Regions from separate parts of the Desertibacillus haloalkaliphilus genome, predicted to be linked through region 4. Evidence: riboswitches for the same ligand, from Rfam matches in the RefSeq annotation. Region 4 holds a riboswitch; each other region holds the start of a gene.
The links. A riboswitch is a leader RNA that binds a small molecule or an ion and turns the genes downstream of it on or off. The one in region 4 is predicted to bind S-adenosylmethionine.
Positions count from the first base shown of each region.

Region 1: another riboswitch for S-adenosylmethionine. It lies ahead of KH400_RS11390 (methionine biosynthesis PLP-dependent protein); the one in region 4 lies ahead of metK (methionine adenosyltransferase).
Region 2: another riboswitch for S-adenosylmethionine. It lies ahead of KH400_RS02775 (homoserine dehydrogenase); the one in region 4 lies ahead of metK (methionine adenosyltransferase).
Region 3: another riboswitch for S-adenosylmethionine. It lies ahead of msrA (peptide-methionine (S)-S-oxide reductase MsrA); the one in region 4 lies ahead of metK (methionine adenosyltransferase).

Region 1 is NZ_JAHPIV010000009.1:50,615-56,028, reverse strand. Features, by position in the region: gene KH400_RS11400 (bifunctional homocysteine S-methyltransferase/methylenetetrahydrofolate reductase) at 1-1,195, opposite strand, end outside; gene metC (cystathionine beta-lyase) at 1,226-2,401, opposite strand; gene KH400_RS11390 (methionine biosynthesis PLP-dependent protein) at 2,425-3,543, opposite strand; SAM riboswitch class I at 3,649-3,758, opposite strand; gene KH400_RS25295 (hypothetical protein) at 3,872-4,006, opposite strand; gene KH400_RS11385 (hypothetical protein) at 4,142-4,303, opposite strand; gene prsW (glutamic-type intramembrane protease PrsW) at 4,308-4,982, opposite strand; gene KH400_RS11375 (asparaginase) at 5,087-5,414, shown strand, end outside.
Region 2 is NZ_JAHPIV010000002.1:119,214-124,627, reverse strand. Features, by position in the region: gene KH400_RS02790 (tRNA threonylcarbamoyladenosine dehydratase) at 1-13, opposite strand, end outside; RNA gene ssrS (6S RNA) at 299-481, opposite strand; gene KH400_RS02780 (hypothetical protein) at 625-912, shown strand; gene KH400_RS02775 (homoserine dehydrogenase) at 1,005-2,219, opposite strand; SAM riboswitch class I at 2,289-2,399, opposite strand; gene aspS (aspartate--tRNA ligase) at 2,476-4,266, opposite strand; gene hisS (histidine--tRNA ligase) at 4,279-5,414, opposite strand, start outside.
Region 3 is NZ_JAHPIV010000011.1:110,217-115,630, forward strand. Features, by position in the region: gene KH400_RS13580 (MotA/TolQ/ExbB proton channel family protein) at 1-1,706, shown strand, start outside; gene KH400_RS13585 (OmpA family protein) at 1,699-2,394, shown strand; SAM riboswitch class I at 2,557-2,672, shown strand; gene msrA (peptide-methionine (S)-S-oxide reductase MsrA) at 2,853-3,317, shown strand; gene KH400_RS13595 (YheC/YheD family protein) at 3,372-4,145, opposite strand; gene KH400_RS13600 (hypothetical protein) at 4,324-4,614, shown strand; gene KH400_RS13605 (hypothetical protein) at 4,677-5,033, shown strand; gene KH400_RS13610 (hypothetical protein) at 5,067-5,408, shown strand.
Region 4 is NZ_JAHPIV010000001.1:343,057-348,470, reverse strand. Features, by position in the region: gene pckA (phosphoenolpyruvate carboxykinase (ATP)) at 1-1,039, opposite strand, end outside; gene KH400_RS01635 (hypothetical protein) at 1,385-1,708, shown strand; SAM riboswitch class I at 1,808-1,918, shown strand; gene metK (methionine adenosyltransferase) at 2,142-3,344, shown strand; gene KH400_RS01625 (gamma carbonic anhydrase) at 3,496-4,017, opposite strand; gene KH400_RS01620 (alpha/beta hydrolase) at 4,216-4,992, shown strand; gene tbcS (tetraprenyl-beta-curcumene synthase) at 5,084-5,414, shown strand, end outside.

The DNA.
Region 1 (5,414 bases), on a different contig from region 4:
GTGATTGTAAACCAATTAAATTTCGATCGCGGCACGTCACATGGACGAGTGGACGTGTTTGTAGATCATTTTTAAGAATAGAGCCTAATGCCATGTTATCAATACGCGGTGATGCTAATGAATTATCTGCCATGGTTATTGCATCTACCCCGGAGATCTTTAGCTGTTTTGCCCCTTCGAGAAATTTATCAATACTCGTTAATTTTTTGGGCGGATCTAATTCTACAATCACTGATTTTCTTCTTGATACAACCTCATGAATCGCTTCTTCTCGTTGTGGTTCGATTGTCGTTATTTTTTCGCGCACTCCCTCACTTTTAACTACTTTTGTATTAACAGGTGTTAACCCATTCACCGCATTAGCCATAGCTGCAATGTGTTCAGGAGTTGTTCCACAGCATCCACCAAGTAAACGTACACCTTGCTCTCTTAAGCGAAGAGCACTATCTGCAAAATAACTTGGATTTGATTGATAAACAAATCGACCATCGCGATAATCTGGCAAACTAGCATTAGGGTAGGCAGATAGATAAGCATGGTCAAAGAGAGGGACCTCTTCTAATGAACGAATTGTATGGTATGGTCCCATATGGCAGTTGATTCCGACGACATTCGCACCTAGTTGTGCCAATTCAGATAGCGCATCTGCCACATTCATACCACCATGTAACACACCCACTTCACCTAATGATACTTGCGCAATAATCGGCATGTCGGTGTAATTGCGAGCTAACTTTAAAACCGTTTTTATCTCTTCAAAATCATAATACGTTTCAAGCAATAAACCATCGACACGCTCTTCTGCTAATACTGAAAACTGTTGATAAAAACTGTTTGTCACATCTTGCATGGAAACGTCTTTTTTCTGGATCCCACGAACGCCACCAATTGTCCCCAATACATAAGCATCTTTGCCTGCTACTTGCTTGGCAACTGCAACCGCTGCTTTATTGATTTTACTAACCTGATCTTCAAGCCCATACCGTGATAATTTCAATTCGTTAGCTGCATACGAATTGGTTTGTAGCACTTGAGCACCTGCATCAAGATAAGATTGATGGATATCTGCTATTCGTTCAGGATTTGAAAGGTTCAACTCTTCATAGCAACGATCCACACCTTGATGATAAAGGAGAGTCCCCATGGCTCCATCCCCGATCAGTATTTTTTCTTGTAGGTCTTTTAATAAGTTCATGTTTCCCCTTCCTTCCACTCGTTATAGCACTTAAGATGGCGTAACATTCTGACGAATCTGGTTAAAAGCTTGCTCAAAATCAGCGATAAGATCCTCCGGCTTCTCCAACCCGACCGATAAACGGAGTAAACCATCACTAATTCCTCGCTTTTCACGTTCATCTTTTGGCATCGCCGCATGCGACATCGTTGCCGGATACGATAAAATCGATTCAACAGCTCCTAAACTGACAGCAAATACTGGAATTTTTGCATTCGCAACAAACTGTTTAACCGCTTCACGATCTCGCAAACGGAAGGACAGGACTGCACCATACCCCTGTGCTTGGTTCGCTTGAATGTCATGACCACGATGGCTTTCTAACCCTGGATAATAGACCTCTTCAACTTCAGGAACCTCACTTAACCACGTAGCGATTTGATGAGCAGCCTTTGACGAGTGCTCCATTCGCACATGTAACGTTTTTAACCCTCTTAAGACAAGCCAGCAATCTTGAACACCTAATATTGCCCCAAACGAGTTTTGTAAAAATGCAAGCTGATCCGCTAGTTCTTGGTCACTGACAACAGCTAAGCCTGCAATGACATCACTATGTCCGCCAATAAACTTCGTAGCACTATGTAAAACTACGTCTATGCCAAGTTCCAATGGCTTTTGAAGAGCTGGTGTTAAAAACGTATTATCTAAAAACGTTAGGCAATTGTTCTGCTTTGCTAAGCTTACTATTGCGCGGATATCTGTAATTTTCAATGTCGGATTTGATGGCGTTTCGATATAGAGTAATCTTGTGTTCGGTTGGATATTTTCTTTTACTTCCTCTACATCTGTCATATCAACAAACGTATGATCAATACCTAACCGCGTCAAAACTTCTGTTACTAGACGAAACGTTCCACCATAGACGTCTTTTGTTAAGACGACATGATCTCCCTTTGATAGTAACATAAATGACGTTGATATCGCCGCCATCCCAGATGAAAATGCAAATCCCCTACAACCACCTTCTAACTCGGCAATCGTTTCCTCTAACGCTTCTCTTGTTGGGTTCCCTGATCGTCCGTAATCGTAATTACCAAATGTCTCAAAGTCAAATTGATGAAACGTAGACGCGTGCTGAATCGGTACACTCACTGCTCCTGTTTGTTGATCAACTTTATGATCGTTATGTAGCAATTTTGTTTGAAAACTATACGTATCTTGACTCATTGTCCTCGTCCCCCGATTTCTAATTAAATTTGTTCATGCTCTTTGGCATAGCGAAAAGCTTGCTCTAAATCTTGAATTAAATCCTCAACATACTCCACTCCAACTGAAAACCGTAACAACCGATTACAAACCCCATTTGCGACCCGAACATCCTCAGGAATATCCGCATGGGTTTGTGTGGCAGGATATGTGAGTAAACTCTCAACACCACCTAGACTTTCTGCAAATGTAATCAGCTTTAATTGTTGTAAAAATGGATCCACCCAGTTTTCACTTATAATTCGAAATGAAATCATCCCACCTCGTCCCGGATATAAAACCTCATCGACACAAGGGTGATTACTTAAATATTCAACAACCTTTGTCGCGTTACGTTCATGTTGGTCCATGCGTAACGCAAGTGTTTTCATACCACGAATGAGTAACCAAGAATCAAAAGAACCCAAAGTTGCGCCAATTCCATTATGGTATAAGAAAAGCTGTTCACACAATTCTTTCCCCTTCGCAACGATTAAGCCTGCAATCAAATCATTATGACCACCTAAATACTTTGACGCACTATGGATAACAATATCTGCCCCTTCACGAATGGGTTGTTGTAACAGCGGCGTATAAAAGGTGTTATCTACAATAAACAGTAAATCATGCTTTTTTGCCAGTTGATTTAGGGCACCGAGATCTGCTTCTTGCATTAATGGATTGGTTGGTGTCTCAATAAAGATTGCTTTTGTCTTATCGGTTATTTGTTGTTCGAATTGCTCAAGGTTTCGTGGGTCACTAAATGTAAACGTTAGTCCCCATTTCGTCCACCCTTGTTCAAACAACCGATAGGTTCCACCATACAAATCTTGTGAAGCGAGAATCTCATCACCCTGTTCAAACAATGATAACACAGTTTGAATCGCAGCCATCCCCGAACTACAGGCAAAACCTTGGTCACCACCTTCAAGTTCAGCAATCGCATTTTCCAACACTTCACGCGTTGGATTTCCAGTTCTTGCATAATCATAGCCAGTGGACTGCCCAATTCCCGCGTGCCGATAAGCCGTTGATAGGTAAATAGGTGTATTAACGGCACCTGTCCTCTCATCCGTTCGGTTACCAATTTGTACCAATGTTGTTTCAAGTTGCTTTCTATTCATCCTGTTTTCCTCCTTTTACAAACCAGTACTTCAACCACTACTAATTATCAGGGTATAATAAAAACCTTCTTCATGATAAGAAGAAGGTTTTGTAGTCTCAACTTCTTCTTATCTTTCAAGCACACATCGCTTGATGGATTTAGCACCTGACCAATAACTAGCGGCTGGTTGCTGAGACTTCTTCGGGCCATTCCCTCCGTCTCTCTTGATAAGAACTTTATTAATAATATATAAATAGTAAATATTCAGCTTATTAGTTTAAAATACAGCAAAACAGTAGGGAATACAAGAGTATTTTTATAATTTTTATAAAGTTTACAAATCTCCTTTAAAAGAAAACGATTTCATGGACACTCTTATATAAAAAGCAACCGCTTATAATTTCAGGTTCACCTGTTACTCTTTTATCGTTTAAACAACCTTCTTTTCTCAGCGCCAACTCCTTGAACCACCTTCTACTCATCAGTGCATTCTCCCTCACACTCCCATCTCCGCCCCTTTTCCACAAAAAAAGACTACGACAAAAGGAGTTGGTTTTTACCTTTTGTCCTAGCCTCGAACAATTGCCAATAGTTTAACTAGTTTTGTCACGACACCTTTATTCAGGTGAAGCTTCAACGCGAAGCTGCTCCTCATTCCCACAAATACATCGTTTGAATCCAGTATCATAGCCGCCTTCTTTATTCTGGCGACCCCTAAGTATATATTTTTCCCCACATTTTGAACAACGAATGACAATACGAAAACGCTTATCTGGCACAGTATCACTCCTTATCTATCGGCAAATCCTTTGTGCGTTGACTCAGATTAGCCCTTTTTACTTTTTGTAAGGCTAACCACCATAAGAAAAACATAAACGGTACAATTAATAACTTCACGTATTGATTAGCTGCAAGTAACATAAAATCATATAGCCCATGCAATACAACTGGAAGTGTCAAAGAGAGGAAAACCCAGATGAAGGTTTTGGAAGACGAAACACTTGCTTTACCTAAATAATATCCCATAATCACACCAAATAATGCATGACTCGATACAGGAAAAAACGCCCGTCCAATCGCCCCTTCTATCCCATAAGCAATTAAGTATAAAATATTTTCAACCGTTGCAAACCCTAATGATATAGCAGCTCCAAATACGATTCCATCATAATGTTCGTTAAATCTTGCGTGTTTATACGATAGAAAAAATAGCAGGAACCATTTAAAAAATTCTTCAATGAGCCCAGCGCGTATAAATGCATGGCTAAATGCATCTAGTAGATACCCTTCCGCTTCAAAAGCATACTGTAGGACCATCACCGGAAACACTATAAGCGAGCCATAAACAAAATTTCGAGTCACCATTGCAATCGTTGTACGCTCATAGTCATCTTTGAGATAAAAATAACACAACAAAGCGATGCCCGGTGCAATTCCAGCAGATATAACTGCAAACAACAGCCTTCCATTCCCCTCTGTTTTTTTTCATCGTAACATGTTACTTTTATTTAAGAAACCATAGTTTGGTTATGAAAGCCTACATTAAATGAGGTGAAGCAGTTATGAAAAAGATATTACTTTTACATACAGGCGGTACGATCGCGATGCATGAAGATGAACAAACAGGTACCGTCGGCCCTAGTGTCTCAAATCCATTATATTCAACAATTGAATCACTTTCAAAAATTGCCTCCGTGATCGTTGATGATTTTCTACATTTGCCTTCGCCACACATCACACCACAACATATGTTGGAATTGTCTAAACGAATTGAGCGCCGTATCAAGACGGAATACTTTGAGGGCGTTGTCATTACACACGGAACAGATACACTCGAAGAAACAGCATATTTACTGGACCTATTACTTGATACTGATGTTCCAGTCGTTG
Region 2 (5,414 bases), on a different contig from region 4:
ATTGATGTAACATCTGTTAACTCCTTCCAAACCCTCTATTCTCCGTAATACACTCGGAATTGAATATACCATAGTAAGAAATAAAAGGGAAGTTTTGCAAACAGTTTGGACTACGTTCTCCTTGAAACAATTTCTCTTCATCAAGGTAATCTCCCTCAAATGATTTCTATCAAAGGCGGTGCGAGTAAGCCTCCTTCATCAAGCATCAGCTCTGCTGGCGCACTCCGCCCCTTAACCACTACAACATAAAAAAAACTAAGAGAAGTTTTCCCTTAGGTGATTTCGAATATGTATAGGTAAGAGTCCCAATTGTGCCGTAAAAACTTAGTTTTGAACCTGCTCTCACGCAGGTGGGTGCTCTGTCTAAATCTTCATACGTCCTCAGTTGTAAAGGCATGTACTCCGATTTATGAACTGCAAGCTCCCTCTTATAAAGTGTTGGCTCAAAACGTAGAGTATCCTACGAACACCTTAGGACTCTTAAATTTCTTACATTTATCATACCATGTGTTATGAAGCGATTCAATAACATTTTACGGATATTTTACAGGAAATCATTTGCCGCTTGATTTGAGGACAAGGCCTAGTTATGGTACATTTAACTGTGATAAAGGAGGCGTTACTTTGAAACCTGTAGCCATTCATCGTTGTGTTGAGATCTACCAAGAAATCGGTTGGACAGAGAAACGAACAGTAGAAAACTGGTATGACCTCGAGCTATATAACAGCGAACTTCATATGAACGGATCAGTCATTGCGCTAACTCGAATTTTTGATATGTCTTACCGACCTATTAATTCAGGGTTCGGCTTTTTATATTTACATACTGATTCTGGTGTGAAATCGTTATACGTCAAAACGCCGCCTCACCATTTTATTGACTCATTTAAACAACTGAAACAAAAAGCATAATTAACGTGCGTTCAAGAGGCAGCGCACGAACAAACAACCAAGAACTTTGACAGTCATTTTTACCGAAGTTTGTGAACATCCCTTAAAAATATTTATACAGCTGCTTCAAGCTTCACTAGTTTCCTCCCATAAATGGGATAAGAGTCATAGACATCCGTTAATGGCAAGTATTCAACGCACGTATCCGTAGTGATAAACCAACCGAAGCCCTCATCTTCTTCAATGACTTCATTCAGGTGGTAAGTGATCTGATCCAAATGCTCTTTCACCCGATCAACATCCTCTTTCTTGAAAAAAAGAAGCCATTCACTTTGGTTGGTACATGCTTTTATGTTTTTTCGTTTATATTCAGGTTGCTTCGTTTGTCTAAAGTGATGAACAAAGTCTTCAACCATACTATTTGCTGTCGGTTCTTTTCCAGCCCCTGGCCCAGTAAATAATAAGTTTGTACCAGACTCTCCTTCAAGATGAACCGCATTTGTTACGCCATCGACTGTAGCTAACGGGTGGCTTTGTGCGACAAAGCTAGGTCGTACTCCCCCAAAAACACGTTCTCCATCTGTTCTTGCTTCAGCAACGAGTTTCATTTTCAGCCCATGTGTTTTTGCCGCCTCAATATGCCAACGCTCAACGTTACGTATCCCAATGCGGGCAAACGTTGACTGTTCAGCCCAGCTTCCAAAGCATAACTTACTTAAAATCCGTAGCTTATACCAAGCATCAAACCCCTCTACATCATCTGTTGGGTCCGCTTCAGCAAAACCCAGAGCTTGGGCCTCTTCTAGAACTTCGTCAAAATCGCGCCCCTTCTCATTCATCTCTGTAACTATGTAATTTGTCGTTCCATTTAAGATCCCAGAAACCTTAGTGATTGCGGTTGTTGGTAACAAGGAGCTGAGGACATTAATAATTGGGATTCCTCCAGCAACGGCTGCTTCATAACTAATAAAACTACCATGCTCATTTGCAAGTGCTTCTAACTCACGACCAGCAAAAGCAATTAATTTTTTATTAGCTGTAATTACAGGTACATTCCTGTTTAATAGACGACTAATATAATCTTTGGCTGGTTCAACACCGCCCATTTGCTCAAAAACGATATCATACCGATCCTTAAAAAAGTCATTCGGATTATCAGTAAATAATTGCTCATCAGCATTTCTTTGTTTTTGAAAATCTTTCACCAAAATCTTTTTTACCTCTACTCGATCTCCTAATACCTGTTCTATTTCAGCCTTTGCTGAATAAATTCGTTCAAAAACACCTTCCCCGACTGTCCCAAATCCAAGTAAACCGATAGATATCATTGTGTCATCCTCCTCTGCGTAAGTAAAAAAAACCTTTCCGATAAGGAAAGGTTTTTTAAAAATACCGTTCACTTATCTTTCAGAGCGTTCACGCTCTGCTGAAATTAGCACCGTAGTTTGTGAATACAAACCGGTTGCCGGGTGTCACAGGGTCAGTCCCTCAACCACTCTTGATAAGTAATTTATGAAAATGTCTTATTATTTTTAAGCTTGAGACTAATTATAGCGAGGAGTCTCTGCTTCTGTCAATGATAAATTATGCCTTTACTTCTTCCTCTTCTTTTTTCGGAACAATGCTTAAGTTTAATTCCTCAAGCTGAGCATCACTCACTTCACCTGGTGCATTTGTGAGGAGGTCACTTGCACTCGCTGTTTTAGGGAAAGCAATCGTATCACGTAGGTTCGTTCTGCCTGCTAAAATCATGATCATGCGATCCAACCCAAGGGCAATTCCTCCATGAGGTGGTGTACCATATTCAAAGGCATCCATTAAGAAGCCGAATTGGCTTCTTGCTTCTTCCTCAGAGAAGCCAAGTGTTTTAAACATTTTTTCTTGAAGATCACGCTCAAAAATACGTTGTGATCCGCCACCTAATTCATACCCGTTCAGCACAAGGTCATAAGCTTCAGCACGAACACGACCAGGGTCAGTATCTAAATGCTCAAGATCTTCTTTCATCGGTCTTGTGAACGGATGGTGTAAGGCAACATAACGCTTAGCATCTTCATCATATTCAACAAGCGGGAATTCAGTCACCCATAAGAAGTTGAACTTACTTTCATCAATTAAACCAAGTTCCTTACCGAACTTCAGACGAAGGGCACCCATACTATCAAATACGACTTGTTTTTTATCAGCTCCAAAGAATAGAAGATCGCCAGGTTCTGCATCAAGCGCTTGTCTAAGTGCTGCTGTCTCTTCTTCGTTAAAGAATTTAGCAATCGGCCCTTTGAGCTCATCTTCTTCGACTTTTAGCCATGCAAGCCCCTTCGCACCATAAATCGCTACGAAGTCAGCTAAATCATCAATTTCTTTACGAGAATAACGAGTTGCTACCCCCTTCACATTTAATCCTTTAACGATTCCACCGTTTTCAATTGCATTTGTAAACACCTTGAACTTACTATCTTTTACGATATCTGAAAGCTCAACAAGCTCCATCCCAAAACGTGTATCTGGTTTATCTGAACCGAAACGATTCATCGCATCATCATACGTTAAACGTTCAAAAGGCGTGTTAATGTCCATTCCTTTAGTTTCTTTAACGATTTTTGCCATCATCGTTTCCATCATTGAGATTAAATCTTCTTTTTCCATAAATGATGTCTCAATATCGACTTGGGTAAATTCAGGCTGACGGTCAGCACGTAAGTCCTCATCACGGAAACAACGAACAATTTGATAGTAGCGCTCAAATCCCGAAACCATTAATAATTGTTTAAATAATTGCGGCGACTGTGGTAAAGCATAAAATTCGCCATGATGAACACGACTTGGAACTAAATAGTCACGCGCCCCTTCTGGTGTACTCTTCGTTAACATCGGTGTTTCAATTTCATAGAAGCTTTCATCATCAAGGAAATCTCGAATCAGCTTAGTTGTACGATGACGAAGTTTAAATGTCTCCTGCATTTCTGGACGGCGCAAATCAAGATAGCGATACTTTAAGCGAATATCCTCAGATACATCCGTGTTTTCTTCGATTTGGAATGGTAGCGCCTTAGCAGCATTTAAAATGTTGATCTTATCCACTCGAACCTCAACCTTACCAGTTGGGATTTTCTCATTGACCGTTTCCTCATCACGCTTGACAACCGTTCCTTCGATATCTAAAACATACTCACTCCGTACACGGTCAGCGATTTGTAGTGCCTCATTAGAATCTTCTGGGCTAAATACGATTTGTACAATCCCTGAACGGTCACGTAAATCAATAAAAATCACTTGCCCTAAATCGCGTCGAGTTTGAACCCAGCCTTTTAACTGAACGCGTTGTCCAATCGTTTCTTCTAAAATTTCTCCACAATGATGTGTTCTACCAATCATTTTAATTCCTCCTTAACATTTCCCTTGTAAATATGTAACTAACTCGTCAATCGCGACTTCTTCTTGATTGCCTGTTTCCATCTCTTTGACAGAGATTTTATTGCTTGCTAATTCGTCATCCCCAAGTACGGCGGTGTACTTCGCTTTAAGACGATCAGCTGCTTTAAACTGTGCCTTCATTTTTCTATTTTGATAATCTTTTTCTGCACTTATCCCTGCTTGGCGTAACTGGTTGAGCAGGCTCGCACTTCTATCTTGGGCTTTTTCCCCCATGGTCACAATGTAACAATCAATGGATTGCTCAACTGGGATTTCAATATTTTGTGCTTTTAACGCCATTAATAAGCGCTCAATACTTAAAGCAAATCCAATCCCAGGTGTGTTCGGTCCACCGATATCTTCAACTAAACCATTATAGCGGCCACCGCCACTTAAGGTCGTAATTGCACCAAAGCCTTCACCATCAATCATAATTTCAAATGCTGTATGGTTGTAATAATCAAGGCCACGGACGAGTGTTGCATCAACCACATAATCAATTTCCATCGCTGATAAGTAGCTTTTTACTTTCTCGAAGTATTGCTTCGATTCATCCGTTAGATACTCGAGTATTGACGGTGCATTCGTCATTAACGGATGATTACTGTCTTTTTTACAATCCAAAATTCTTAATGGGTTCTTTTCAAGGCGACTCTGACAATCACTACAAAATTCACTGATGCTTGGTTTAAAGTGATCTATAAGTGCTTTTCGATGTGCTTCCCGACTTTCTTGGTCACCTAGGCTGTTGAGTACAAGTTTAATATTTTTCAAGCCTAGTTCACTGTAAAAACCCATCGCTAACGCAATGACTTCAGCATCAATGGCCGGATCATCACTACCTAATGCCTCAATCCCAAACTGGACAAACTGTCTCATTCGGCCTGACTGCGGTCGCTCATAGCGGAACATCGGACCAATATAATAAAGTTTCGTCGGCTGGTTTGGGTCACCATATAATTTATTTTCAACATACGCTCTCGCAACAGACGCTGTACCTTCAGGTCGTAAGGTCACACTACGACCACCACGGTCTTCAAATGTGTACATTTCCTTTTGGACAATATCCGTCGTATCCCCGACTCCGCGTTGGAACAATTCTGTTTGTT
Region 3 (5,414 bases), on a different contig from region 4:
TTCACTTTACCTTGTATAGGAAATTGAGACGAGTACGGAATTTTATTAATGACACTCATTCTCTGGATATTGACCCAGTTAACCGGTTTCAAGCAGAGTATGAGCAAAAAAGTCAGCAAGAATCGGTAAAAGTTGAAACCTTTGTCCAAAATAAATTTTCAAGTTGGCGAATGTTTAATCTACCGATTGTGAGTATTATTAAAATGGTGCAGATGACCGTTTCTGTTTTTATTTTAGTCGGGGTGTTAGGGACATTCATTGGACTGGCAATGTCGCTCGGAAGTATTAATGCTACAGGCGATCAACTCGTAGAAAATGTCGCACTCGTTCTCGCGGGAATTGATGTTGCGTTCTATACGAGTATCACGGGTATGGGGTTATCATTACTGATGACGGTGATCACGAAAGTAGCGAATACCGAATATATGTTAACCGACATCATGCTCAAAACCGAATCTCATTTAGAGGAAAACGAACAAGATGGAATGGCACGCTTGATTACTGTGTCCGAAACGATTAACGCATCGATCGTTGAGCTTCGTGAAACGAATCAGGAATCGTTACAAAACATTGTCCAATCGTTTGACGGTTTTAAGGAATATACGGCTGGTTTGCAGCAATCGGCAAAGGACTTAGCGAAGTTTAATGACGGTTTAACTGAAAACTTAAAAGATTTCACGGTCATTTTTAACCGGATGAAAGAAGTGACGAACGGTTTTGATCAAGGAGTTAAGAAGCTAAATAAAAACTTTGAGCAGTTATTTGCTTATTTTTATAACATGGATCAGCGAAATGAACGAATGGCAAGTGCTTTTACGGAAACGTATAGGAAGATAGACGAATTAACAACGTCACAGAAAGAAACGATGAACCAATTCCAGACAGCTGTTGTTGATTGGAAAAACTATTTTGCCTCCATTAGTGAGAAGCAGGAATCGATTCATGGCTCATTTGTGCGAGCGACTGCACAAAGTGAGAATCTTGTATCGATGATGAAAACGAATAACGAACAGTTTGCGCGAATTTTTGGAGGCGATTTAAGCTCGAAGCTGAGCGGGATTTCAACGCATTTAAGAGGGCTGAAGAACGACTTCGATAAACTCGGAAATTCGATTGTTCGCCTGCCTGAGGCACTAGAAACGATTCATACCGCTCAAGAAGAATATAAAAGTCTCTTGTCAGGTCGACTTGAAGAGCTTCAGCAATTTAATCAAGAGTTCCATGATCATTTACGGGCTCACGCCAGAGAATCGCAATCGTTTGAAAAGCATTTAAATGCTGCCTCTCGTTCCTATGAGCAAGTGGGCGTTAAGAATCATCAAATGCTTACTGAAATCAACCGTACGATTGCAGATATGAAAGATTCATTTAACCACCGCGAAAATCAGATTGAATCAAGCGTGTCCGTGCTAAAAGACACCCTCTCAAGGTATGTTAGCAGTTTAGAGGGAACCCTGGGTGACCGCCTCGATAAGGTGAGTCGCAACATCGGTGGTTATGTTGTCGATATTAACGACGCGATGAAAAAAGAATTTAAGCAAATCGGAGAAATTACAGAAGATCAACAGCAAAGAAGCGCTCGTTTTATGCAACAGACGATCAGTGAATTAAGTCAAGAAATTCACACGTTAAATCGTCAACTCCAGTCGCTCTCTCAAGGGGCGATGAGTCAACCAACGAGAGTAAGGGTTGGAAGCAATGATTAAGAAGTATAAAAAACTATTCCATGGTGAACAAGAGGAAGGACACTTTTGGCCATCATTTACGGATTTATTAACAGCGCTTCTTTTATGTTTTATTTTAATTTTTATTATCATGATGGTGATCAAATCGTTTCAGATTGAAGAGATGAATCGGACGATTGATCAAATCATGGGGGTTAGAGTCGATTTAATTAATGACTTGAATGATGAATTTAGTGATTCAACGTTAAATGTTGAAATTGATGAGGAGACTGGTGCTCTGATCTTTGATACGGACATTTTGTTTGCGTTTGATGAAACGGTGTTAAAGCCTGAGGCGTTTACGTTTTTAGATGAATTTGTACCCGCTTATTTAGATGTCCTCTTAGAAAGCGGCTATGAAGAGTATATTTCAGAAATTATTATCGAAGGTCATGCGGACAGAATTGGTGACTATCTATACAATCTCGAGCTGTCGCAAGAGCGAGCATTTAGTGTCGCAGAATATGTGCTCAGCGATGATTTTCCTTATCAGAACATCCAAGCACATTTGAAAGATAAGCTAACCGTCAACGGTCGATCCTATACAGATGGTCGTACGGATGTAGAGGGTAACTATAGCAACCAAGAATCTCGACGAGTCGAATTTAAATTCCGTTTAAAGGACGAAGAGATATTAGAAAAAACCCATGAGCTGTTAAATGGAGCATAAGAGTTTGATATGGACTCACCTAATCATCTTGAATGATTGGGTGATTTGCCTTTTAAAATGTAATGCAAAGGTGATTTTATTTATTTTTGAAAATTTTCCTTGCAAAGTAGCCACCAATCAGATACAATTTTATTTAACAAATAAAAATTAATAGCGATAGACTTCTTATCCAGAGTGGTGGAGGGACTGGCCCTTTGAAACCCGGCAACCATTAAATCAAGTCATTGATTTGAACGGTGCTAATTCCTGCAAGGATTGACTTCCTTGGGAGATGAGAGGATCGTATACATATACGATAACCTCTCTACATTCATTAGAGAGGTTTTTCTTATACTATCAGAATTTATTAGCGTTAGGACGATAGTATAACGTCAACTAAGGTTTTCGCCATCGGTTGATGAAAAGCCAAGTTTTTGTATATGGAAAGAAGGTTTATCGCTCGAAAAGGAGCGAGTAAAATGGAAAAAGCAGTATTTGCAGCAGGTTGTTTTTGGGGTGTTGAAGCATTTTTTGAAGAGGTTCGTGGCGTAGAAGAAACAAGAGTCGGTTATACAGGTGGCGATGTAGAGCACCCTTCTTATGAAGAAGTGAAATCAGGTCAAACCGGTCATGCAGAAGCGATTGAGATTTGGTATAATCCGTGGAAAATTTCATATGCAGAACTAGTGGATAAATTTTTTGAATGTCATAATCCAACAACACGTAATCGTCAAGGAATTGATGTCGGCACACAATACCGTTCGGCGATCTTCTTTCAAAACCTTCAGCAACTAGAAGTAGCGGTGAAGAAGAAAGCTGAATTAAACCGTACGAGTCCAAAGCTGATTGTCACAGAAGTTGCACCAGCCAAACCATTCTATCAAGCTGAGGAATATCATCAGAAGTATTTCCAGAAAAACGGGACGTTGGCTTGCGGGATTTAAAACATTCTCGGGTGCCAGGCACCTTAAAAGGGGTGCCTGGCACCGTTTCGTGTTTTACCCTCGATTATAGGCGCGAATCTTTCGAAGTGCGGAGCGATCATTTAACTCCATAAACATATCGATGGTAGGCTCTAAATTTGCTTCTATGATCCATATATCCCCTTTTGGGTCAACGCCTACATCTAACCCGATACCTCGGTATTCAGGGTAGTAATCTTGTATGCTCTGAACGTTTTTTACAGAAGCCTTGTTCATTTCTTCGATCAGTTTACACTTATCGTCTACTACTATATTTGATTGTTCGATAGCTGTTTCAAGATTTAATACTTGTTTAGCTACATTCGTAACCGCAAATCCGCTTGCTGCTACTTTAGCTGCTACGCCAGTTACCATCCAATCATCAGATTCTTTTTTCCGCTGCACCATAACCCTTAGATCGAATGGACATTCGTTAATTGTCGCAAGTGGTATATATTGTTGGATGATGTGACACTTGCCATTTAAATACGAGTTTGAAAGATAGGTATAGGCTTCTTCTCTATTACAAAACACTTTTTTCTTTTGTTCCATATGAAGCTTGATTTTTCCATCGTTCATGCAAGAGATCTTCGCAACTTTCCTCCCATATTTTCCGTAGCTTGGTTTCACGATAACTTCTCCATATTTATCAAGCATCTTCCATAGAGATTTTTTTGAAAACAGTTTTGTCTTTGGTAGGTGTTGACGTACTTTTTTCTTCTGTTTCATCAATGTATACTTTCTCCATTTGCCTACGTATCGTTCATATTCTGTATCCAATGAATTGATAGAAAGCTTTGATTCGGCCATAGTATCCTCTCCTAAAAACAGAAAGTCTGTATTTATAAGTTATGAAATTTTTCTCAATATGCTTGTTTATCCCCCTAAGAGTGACCTAGTTCTTTTCAAAATAGGTATTTTCCATCTTCCATCTATCTATACAAAATAACCTGATTTGAATATAAAAATAAAAAAGGAGGGATTGCTGTTGAATAGAGGTGACCTACTGCCTATTAGACGGCTTCTTGAAATGCAGAAAATGGACAGTCTTGTGGAACTGCTGGATCAAGGAGTTGAAAAGGATGAGTTACGAGCCCAATTTGAGAGGACGGTTTTGGAAGGTGATCCTCATTATCAAAGGTTAATGAAGATTAAAAGTCATCAAACAAAGTTGGGGCATGATACGAGCCGTCTTGACCAGGTGTTGGCTAAGGTGCGTGAATACGCTTATAACAATCCGAAAAACAAAACGATTTATAAGCTTTTACACGAATCTTAAAGCCAAGGATAAACAGGGATTGACTTAAAGAAAAGAAGAAAAGAAGAAAAGGGGAGAGAACAATGGGTAAAAAGAACTGTTCAATTGCAAGTCATAATGCCATTCCGACGGTTGAACAACCGTGTGATGGCACAGAACGAACGTACTTTGAAGATTTCACGGAAAATCATAATAAGGTATCACTTCATGTTGTAAGTTCTACACCGCCTCCATGTACGATGTTTCTTTTTATCGAAACAGATGAGGACCCCACTCCAGAACCAATACCTGTTCTTGTTCATGAGCCAATTGGCTTTGGGGAGATCAGCATCGTTGCTGAAAATGTAAGAAGAATTGCAGTGAGATGTGAAGGGGATGAGACAGCACTTTGTACGGGCTTCATATTCTTTGAGAAAACATTTTGTATTTGTTGTCCGTAAAAAGAAGAAACAAACATTTATAAAGGAGCGATTATGATGGGAGTTCGTGAACCAAAATGTTTTACGGATACGACTATTTTAGGAGCAACGATAGCCCAGCCTTGTGATGGAACGGAAAGAACGTACTTCAAAAACCTTACTACCAATCATAATAAATCATTGGTCGCTATATTTAATCTTAGTGAATGTGATATTGTTGCAATGATTGAAACCGACGACGAAGTAATTGAAAGAAGGTTAACGCCTGAGCTCTTAGAAGACACGATCCAGGTAGAAAACTTACGACGAATAACAGTTCGTTGTGAGGGAGAGAAAGGTTTAGATTGTTTTGGGTTTATTAGCATTCAGCACACGTTCTGTATTTGTTGCCCGTGAGAAGAG
Region 4 (5,414 bases):
CTGTTAGAAAGATAATTGTATTTGGATGTCCAGCAACACTTGGAATGATCGTATTTGGAATCGATTCCAATGGATACGCTGCACGTGTATTTTCTGTTAAGCTCGTATCATCATAATCAGGCTTGCCGGTGACGTCACTTTGAACAACATTCTCTAGTACCGCTCCGAAACGAATGGCGTTCCAAATTTGTGGTTCTTTCTCATACGATAGGTTTACACATTTTGCGTAGCACCCACCTTCAATGTTAAAGACACCATTATTAGACCAACCGTGCTCATCATCTCCGATCAAGTAACGGTTAGGATCAGCTGAAAGCGTTGTCTTACCCGTGCCAGAAAGCCCGAAGAATAACGCAACATCACCTTCTTTACCTGCATTGGCAGAACAGTGCATCGAAAGAACATTTTGCTCCGGCAGCAAGTAATTCATCACTGAGAAGATTGATTTTTTCATTTCACCAGCATATTCAGTACCACCGATGAGAACGATTCTCTCTTCAAATGAGACCATAATAAATGTTTCTGAATTCGTACCATCAACAACAGGATCCGCTTTGAATTCTGGAGCAGAAACGATTGTGAATTCAGGAGTAATTGTTTCTAACTCTTCTTGTGTTGGACGAATGAATAATTGACGTGCAAAAAGGTTGTGCCAAGCAAATTCATTAATGACTTGGATTGGTAAGCGATAGCTTGAATCAGCACCAGCATACGCGTGAGAAACAAACACTTCATCTTTCTCTTTTAAGTGATCAAGTACTTTTTTATAAAGTTTTGAAAATGTTTCTTTATCAATCGGCTGGTTGACAGAGCCCCAATCAATTTTGTCTGATACAGAAGCTTCGTCTACAATAAATTTATCTTTAGGGGAACGACCAGTGTATTTTCCTGTTTCAACGTTTAAGGCACCACTTTCAGTCAAGACCCCTTCATTTCGCATTAGTGACTTTTCGACTAACTTTGAAATCGGTAAGTCTAAAAGAACATTCTCTCCGCTTAAAATTTGGTCTAATTCAGTCCCAAAGCTAACTGTACTCATTTGCAACAAAACCCTTTCTTTTTAAGTATATTTTAATTTTATCATTGGTTAATTTTTGCTGTGCTTTTACTGTTGAAAATAGTATAACACATTAAAAATAATAGTCTATACTATTTTTATAAATTTCTTAAGTTATCACTAGTTCGTGCGAGGAGATTGTTAGATATAATATGAAGGAATGAAAACGAGTGTGTTATAAATGTACAAATGAATAAATAATAAAGGCTACTTTACTTGTCCCTTTTAGTATGTAACAATTGCTTGTTTAAGGCTTCTAGGTCGTTTTTGGTTACCGAAAAAGCGGCACCTGCATAGCATATGGAAGAAAGGGAGGGAACCTATGCTATGCCAGAAATAACAATGATGGATCTAGCAACAGTAGCGGCTGTTGTTGCTGCGCTTGTAACGGTTGTTGGGAATGCCTTTTCGATTGATAAAAAATATCGAGCGCTACTAGCGATCTTCTTTGCGATGATATTATGGTTTATTCCTCGTGAGTGGGGAAATGAAGTGCTAACAGCGTTAGTGATTGGGTTAACCGCAAGCGGGGTATATAGTCAGGTAAAGCCTAGGGATAACCAAAATGAACTATTGCGACTGCAAATGCGCGAGGAAGAACGTCAAGAGCAGGAAAATAGAAGGAATAACACACAGGATACGCCGTATTAACAGCTTGGTTGTGTACCATACATGGAAACAAATAGCGATGTCAACCGTCATTGGTTGACATCGTCTATCATCTACGTTATGATATGTCGCGAACGGATACTCTTATCCCGAGTAGGTGGAGGGACAGGCCCGAAGAAACCCAGCAACCAACACCAATAAAAAATGGTGAAAAGGTGCTAACCTGCAAGGCGTAGCCTTGATCGATAAGAGGTGAAAGGTGAATGGACCAACCCTTTTCCTCATTGATGGAAAAGGGTTTTCGTGGTTATACATGTTCAGTTCATACTCACAATAGTGGGGGGAATGAGTGCCGTATCAAATTTTAGCATAGTAGACAAATTGCTATTTCATGATAAGAGTAGAACAAGCCGTTTTTGTGAACACTTTTATGTAAATAGTCGATTTTGTCGGTGTGCGAAGGAGGATACTTATCATGGTAGAAAGAAGTCGTCGTTTATTTACATCAGAATCGGTAACAGAGGGGCATCCGGATAAGATTTGTGACCAAATTTCTGATGCGATTCTTGATGAAATTTTAAAAAAGGATCCGAACGCCCGCGTGGCATGTGAAACAACGGTCAGCACAGGGTTAGTGCTTGTGTCTGGTGAAATCTCAACGTCTACATATGTTGATATCCCGAAAGTCGTTCGTGATACAGTGAAGAACATTGGGTACACACGAGCGAAGTATGGATTCGATTCAGAAACGTGTGCGGTATTAACATCAATCGATGAGCAGTCAGCAGATATTGCTCAAGGGGTTGACCAAGCGTTAGAAGCACGTGAAGGTCAAATGACTGACGATGAAATTGAAGCGATTGGTGCCGGTGACCAAGGCTTAATGTTTGGTTATGCCAATAATGAAACGGATGAATTGATGCCATTACCGATTTCGCTTGCTCATCGACTCGCACGTAAGTTAACAGAAGTGCGTAAAGAAGAGGTCCTTCCATACTTGCGTCCGGACGGTAAAACGCAAGTAACGGTAGAATATGATGAAAATGGTCAACCATTACGAATTGACACGATTGTCATCTCAACACAACATCACCCTGAGATAACGCTTGAGCAAATTCAACGCAATTTAAAAGAATATGTAATTGCGCCAGTCGTACCAGAAGGGTTAATTGATGAAGATACGAAATATTTCATTAATCCGACGGGTCGTTTCGTTATCGGTGGACCACAAGGGGATGCGGGCTTAACAGGGCGTAAAATCATTGTTGATACGTACGGTGGATATGCTCGTCACGGTGGCGGTGCATTCTCTGGTAAGGATGCAACAAAGGTTGACCGTTCGGCAGCATATGGTGCGCGCTATGTCGCTAAAAATATCGTTGCAGCTGGTCTTGCGGATAAGTGTGAAGTTCAGCTTGCATATGCCATCGGTGTGGCACAGCCAGTTTCCATTTCTGTTGATACATTTGGAACAGGAAAGGTTTCTGAGGAAGTACTTGTTGGGCTTGTTCGTGAAAACTTCGATCTTCGTCCGGCAGGTCTAATCAAAATGCTGAACCTACGTCGTCCGATTTACAAGCAAACTGCGGCTTATGGACACTTTGGACGCACAGATGTGGACCTTCCATGGGAGCGTACGGATAAAGCTGAAGCCTTGCAAAAGCAAGCGATGCTATAAGGGCGTCTTAACTACGATAAAAAGAAGCTTGGGGAGTTCATCCTCAAGCTTCTTTTTTAAAAATAGATAAGGGGAGATCACGAAAAGTATGAAAAGCAGGTTCAAGGAGAGCGATGAAATGTTGTATATGATACGATGAAGGTTCAGTAACCTAGCGCTTTGGTTCTTGCAAGCTCTTGTAATATTGCCCCTTCTCAACGTATTCACGGCGAATCCGCGCCATATCTTTGCGGTCTTCATCGGTAAGTTCTCTGACGACCTTGGCAGGACGTCCAAAGGCTAAGCTGTTAGCTGGGATTTTCTTTCCTTGTGGAACGAGGCTGCCTGCTCCGATAAAGGCTCCTTCACCAACTTCAGCACCATCTAGGACGGTTGAACCCATCCCGATCAGTGCATTTTTACGAAGGGTACAGCTATGGAGGATCACTTGGTGCCCCACCGTGACATCATCTTCTAAAATCAGTGGACAAAGCGGACTTTGGTGCAGGGTTGAATTATCTTGAACATTGACGCGGTCACCAATAAATGTTGGTTTAACATCGCCTCGAATCACCGTGTTAAACCAGATGCTTGATTCTTCACCGATCTGGACGTCGCCAGTAATCGTAACATAATCTGCGATAAATGCACTTTCAGCTATTTTTGGATACTTACCGTCATAAGGATAAATCAAGTCAGTCACTTCCTTTTCGCTGTTTGTTTAGATTTGCTATAATTGGTAGATCATTTCTTGTTTGTCAGTAACGTAAGCATAGCAAAAATTTCTAGTGCTGAGTAGTCTGAACTCTCTAAAATGTTCTTGTTTAAAGGGTGCAAAAAGAGAGAGATTCAATTTGAATAGACTCTAATCATTGTAGGAGTGTGAAGGAAGATGTGGAAGTGGGAAAGTACGAAAGCGGATGCTGTGTTTGTGATTGTTCATGGCGCTGGGGAGCATCATCAGCGTTACGCGTGGTTAATAGAGCAATTGAATACCAACGGATGTCACGTCGTCACCGGTGACTTACCGGGGCAAGGGAAGACGCGAGGAAAACGCGGCCATATCTCTTCATTTACTCAATACATGGATACGATCACGGGCTGGTATGAGGAAGCGGCCAGTTACCGTTTGCCGGTCTTCCTTCTTGGGCATAGCATGGGTGGATTAGCAGTGATTCGAACGATGATGGAAAAGAAATTAGACGTTCATGGCGTGATTTTGTCATCCCCGTGTCTTGGGTTAGTGAACCCACCATCAAAAAGTAAGGACGTGGCCGCTAGAGTGTTGCACCGAGTGACACCGACGCTTCGAGCAAAGTCAGGTATTAACTCCGCACTTGCTACTCGCAATGAACAAGTTCGTGAAGCGTATGTAAAAGATGAAATGCGGGTAAGCAAAGTTTCAATTCGCTGGTATCAAGAGCTTGTGAAAGCAATGAAGATCGCAAACCGTTCGACTGAAGCATTCCCTGATGTTCCCTTACTCGTCTTGCAAGCCGGTGATGATCATATTGTCGATAAGTTTGCAGTGGAACGCTGGTTTAATCAAGTCCAGCTATCAGATAAATCATACAAAGAGTGGGACCAGTTATATCATGAGGTATTCAATGAACCTGAGCGTGACGAGGTCTTTCGGTTAACGAAATCATTTATTGAGTTAAGGAAATAGATGGAGTAGTAATCGTTTGTTTTGATGAAACCACTGTGGTATTTTACTAGCAACATTGGTCTTAAGATCGTGAGGAGAAGGAGGGTGCTATTTGAAAGTACCAAGTCAACCGTTAACGTTACTCGCAAGTGTCTATCGACATGTGATCCCATCTGTCCATCATTACTTGAATGGTTGGAAAGAGAAGGCACGTGCGATTCCAAATGAGGAATTACGAACACAAGCATTATTAAGTATTGAAAATAAAGCCTTCCATTGTGAAGGCGGTGGTATCTATGGCTTGCTAGCAAAAGAGGAAAATGATAAGGTGATTCGTTTTATTGTCGCTTATCAAACAATCAGTGATTATCTAGATAACTTGTGTGACCGCAGTACATCGTTAGATCCAACTGATTTTCGAGCCCTTCACGATTCTATGCTCC